DNA from 2 places in the Hyphomonas sp. NPDC076881 genome. Region 2 is predicted to be linked to the other one. Evidence: riboswitches for the same ligand, from Rfam matches in the RefSeq annotation. Region 2 holds a riboswitch; the other holds the start of a gene.
What was found. Region 2 has a riboswitch for cobalamin ahead of ACQKI2_RS12580 (TonB-dependent receptor plug domain-containing protein). Riboswitches for the same ligand answer to the same signal wherever they lie in the genome.
Positions count from the first base shown of each region.

Region 1: it holds a riboswitch for cobalamin, as region 2 does, so the genes downstream of both, ACQKI2_RS04665 (TonB-dependent receptor plug domain-containing protein) here and ACQKI2_RS12580 (TonB-dependent receptor plug domain-containing protein) in region 2, are expected to answer to the same signal.

Region 1 covers NZ_JBNNJJ010000003.1:204,145-206,342, forward strand. The annotation lists gene ACQKI2_RS04660 (SDR family NAD(P)-dependent oxidoreductase) at 46-813, shown strand; cobalamin riboswitch at 1,027-1,214, shown strand; gene ACQKI2_RS04665 (TonB-dependent receptor plug domain-containing protein) at 1,333-2,198, shown strand, end outside.
Region 2 covers NZ_JBNNJJ010000010.1:105,611-107,808, forward strand. The annotation lists gene ACQKI2_RS12580 (TonB-dependent receptor plug domain-containing protein) at 1-951, opposite strand, end outside; cobalamin riboswitch at 1,126-1,339, opposite strand; gene ACQKI2_RS12585 (FecCD family ABC transporter permease) at 1,364-2,198, opposite strand, start outside.

The sequences.
Region 1 (2,198 bases), on a different contig from region 2:
GGTTAAACTTTGCGCCGTGCAATAGTTATTTTGAGGGTTTAGGGCATGAGTATGTTTAGTCTGGCTAATCGCGTGGCTTTGGTTACCGGAGCGTCAAGCGGTCTGGGGCGCCATTTTGCGCATGTTCTGTCCGATGCCGGGGCAACCGTTGTCCTTGCGGCACGCCGGATGGACCGTCTGGAAGAGGTCGCCGCCGCGATCAACCGCAAGGGCGGGAACGCGCTTCCGGTGGCGATGGACGTGACCGATGACGGCAGCATCGTGGCCGCCTTCGACTCGATCAAGGAAGCGCTTGGCCGGCCCGCCGACATCATCGTCAACAATTCCGGCATGTCGCGCGAAGGCTGGTTCCGCGACATGAGTGAGGAAGACTGGAACGCGGTGATCGACACCAATCTCACCGGCGTGTGGCGCGTGGCCAAGCATGGCGCCAATGCCATGGTGGCGGCCAAGGCCAAGGGTTCGATCATCAACATCGCCTCGATCACCGGCCTCCATCCGCAGGCGATGACGACGGCCTATTGCGTCTCCAAGGCCGGGGTTGACCACATGACCCGCCAGATGGCGCTGGAAATGGCCCGTTATGGGGTGCGCGTGAATGCCATCGCGCCGGGCTATTTCAAGACCGAGATCAATGACGAATTCCTCGACAGCGAGCAGGGCATGCAGATGATCCGCCGGATCGCCATGCGCCGCATCGGCGACATCAACGAACTGGCCGGGCCGCTGCTTCTGCTGGCGTCGGACGCGGGCAGCTTCATGACCGGCTCGACGCTCGTTGTGGATGGCGGCCACCTGTTGAACAGTCTTTAACAGGACGGCTTCCGGCCAAATCCGGATCTTCGTCACACTCGATGCGCGCAGCGCATCTGAGTGCCCATCACCTGAACTTGCCATTGGCTTTATCGGCGAGGTTTGGAGATGGGCGCTCAGATGGCCTGAAGGCCATCGAGCGTGACGAAAGGTGAGGGAGTGGAGAACGGCTATATCCATGCCCCTGCTTGCCGCGCCGCAAAATCCGCATTACAGCGCCTTCACGCGACAGGTGCCCGGTAAAGTCCGGGTGAAAAGGGAAGCCGGTGGGAATCCGGCGCTATGCCCGTAACTGTGAGCGGGGAGCCGTGAGAGCCATACGCCACTGGGAAACCGGGAAGGCAGCTCACCCCGGCGATGATCCGCAAAGTCAGGAGACCTGCCTGTTGCCGTCGTTGGCTCGCCGTCCGGGAACAGGCGTAGGGCCGCGGAAGGCACCCTTCCGTTCATGCGACATGTCATGAACCCGCCGCGGGGAGGCAACGCACATCCTCCGGCCAAAGAAGGACCTGTGGACCCATGTTCCTCAGACTTACCCTCATGGGCGCGTCTGCGCTTGTTCTCAATGCTTCTCTCGCGCAGGCCGAAGAAGCCCGCGTGCTCGATCCCATCGAAATTTCCGGCCTGCGCCCGGTTGAACTCGACAGCGTGACATCTTCCGTATCCGTACTGACGGCGGACGATCTGGCCGTTCGCCTGTCACCCAACCCCGTAGACCAGCTGCGCGCTGTTCCGGGGGTGGCCGTTTCCCGCGCGGGAAGCGTTGGCGGCTTGACGCAGGTGCGGATGCGCGGGGCCGAGGCTAACCATACGCTCGTCCTGTTTGAAGGCATCGAGATTTCCGATCCGGTGAATGGTGAGACAGATTTCGGCCTGCTGACGGCGCTGCCGGTTGGCCGCATCGAAGTGCTGCGCGGGGCGGCGTCCTCGATCCACGGATCAGATGCGATTGGCGGCGTGGTGTCGCTTTCGGCGGCGCGGGAAGCAGGGTTTAACGCTTCTGCCGAAGCGGGCAGCTTTGGCACTGTGCGCGGCGCTGCGGGGTTTGGCGGGCCAAATTTTGGTGCAGCGGTTACCGGCTTTACGACCGATGGCGTGGACACCTCTGGCGCGGGCGGCGGCAAGGATGGATCTGAAGCGTTCTCCGGCCTGCTGACCAGCAAGCTTGATCTGGGGGCGGACTGGGCGCTGTCTCTGGTTGGCCTGGCGCGGCAGACGGAGTCTGAATTCGATTCGGATACGGATTATGACGGGCTTCTCAACGACACGGACAATCGCACCGAGGCAGATCAGTGGCTGGTCGGCGGCGCGCTGACGGGCGCTTATGGGCCCCTGGATCACGTGATCCGCGCCAGCTTCAACCAGGTGGAGCGGGACAATTTCAG
Region 2 (2,198 bases):
GAAATAGAGGCGTTCTGCATTATAGCGCGAGAGGGTCAGCTCATTCTTCCAGGCACTGTCCGGTGTTTCATGCGTCAACTGAACAGCGTAGGCGGTGTCTTTCTTGTCGACCGTGTTGACGCTGTCGCTGGTGGTATTGTCGAGATCGGTGGAGGAGTCGTTGTAGAAACCAACAACCTGGCCCGACAGAGTTTCGGAGATCTGGTAGCCGGCGCGGCCGCTGATGGCCCAGACGGAATAGTCGTCATCTTCGGTGACAGATGGGCCCGTGCGCGGGTCTGCGATGGAGGGGCCTTCCGTCTTTGTGCCCGTCAGCGACAGGCGGTAATCGAGCTTGCCCTGCTTGCCGAGCAGCGAGACGCCGCCGCGCTGCAGGAGGTGGTCGCCATGTTCCGACGACACGCCGAGATAGCCGCCGGCCTCTGCCTCCACATTGAAGCGGAGGCCTTCTTCGGTGGCACGCTGGGTGATGATGTTGATGACGCCGCCGATGGCATCGGAGCCATAGAGGGAACTCTGATTGCCGCGCAGGACTTCGATACGTTCGATATCGAGCGATGTCATGTTGTCGGAGGAAAACTGCGTGCTGGTGGAGCTGGGGTCGCCCAGCTTGATGCCGTCGAACAGGAACAGCACCTGATCATTATCCGACCCGCGGATGCTGACATTCGTGCTGCCGCCGGGGCGGCCAGCGCTGATCTGGACGCCCGGAATATCCTGCAGGGTTTCCTTCAGGGCGATGATCTGGCCGGTTTCCAGGGCCGCGCGATCAACGAGGGCGATAGCGCTGCCGATCTCGCGCGGGGCGAGGTTCAGGCGGCTCGCCGTGATGGTGATGGTTTCCTGCCGGCTTTCGTCTTCCGTTGACTGAGCATAGGCGAAGGAAAGTGTATTCAGGCTGGCGGCGCCGAGCAAAGCGCCAGTGATTGCTCTCACTGCATGTGAGGACATTGCTATTCTCCATCCGGGGGACAGGTCCCCCGATTGCATCCATACGGATGACCGAACGCAATCTCTTTCCGGAGGGCGCCTGCGCGACAGCCGGAAGCGAGGGTGCGTTCAGCACCCGCCTCTCAGATGTCGCCACGACGGAGTTCCGCTCTGCCGACTAGACCCGGTCGGAAGAGGGGCGACAATTTGACGGCAGGTCTCCTGGCTTCCGGTTCATCGCTTCCCTCCGCGCCTTCCCAGAACACCCTTCCGGGCGCACCAGTGGCATATCGCGGCAAAGCTCGCCGGTTACAGTTGCGGGTACAGCTGCAGATTCAAAGCTAACGCTCCTCACTGCATTCCCGTTTTAATCCCCCGATAAAGGGGAACCGTCATGAACGCCGATACATTTGGTGGCGGCACTTGTCCAGCCCTATGCTTCGCGCCGGCGCGTGCGATAGAGGATGATGACGAGAAAAGGCGCACCGATAAGCGCGGTGACGACGCCGAGACGCAGTTCATTCGTGGTCGGGATGAGGCGCACGAGGATATCTGCCGCGGTGAGTAACAGCGCGCCCATGAGCGCCGAGGGCGCAATGAGACGCGAGGGAAGGCTGCCGGCAACACTGCGGGCAAGATGGGGCGCGACAAGGCCGACGAAGCCGATCGCGCCGGTGACGGACACGGCGGCGCCGACGCCCAGCGCCACGCTGACAATCAGCCGCATGCGGACCAGTGTGAGATTGTAGCCAAGCGCGCGGGCGGCGTCTTCGCCGAGCGTGAGCGCGTCAAGGGCGCGCCTGTCACTGAAGAGAACCGCGAGGCAGAGCCCGATCAGCGGCACCGACAACCCCACATGGCGCCAGCTGCGATCCTCCGCCGAGCCGAGCAGCCAGAAGGTGATCTCCATCGCCGCGAAGGGGTTTGGCGACAGATTGAGGGCAAGCGAAATGCCCGCCCCGGCCAGTGAACCGATGGCGATACCCGCCAGAATGAGGCTGAGACCGGAGGCAGAAAACATCGTAAAAACAAAGAGGAGAAGCGTCGCCGCGAGCGCGAACACCGCCGCCATGAGCGGCAGAAAAATACCCGCAACGCTGGCGAGACCGAAGTAGAGCGCGACAACGGCGCCAAGCGCGGCGGCGCTCGCGACACCAAGAATGGAGGGCTCTGCCAGCGGGTTGCGCAGATAGCCCTGGAGCGCCGCCCCTGCCCCGCCGAGCATGGCGCCCACGCCAAGGGTGAGCATGAGGCGCGGCAGGCGCAGC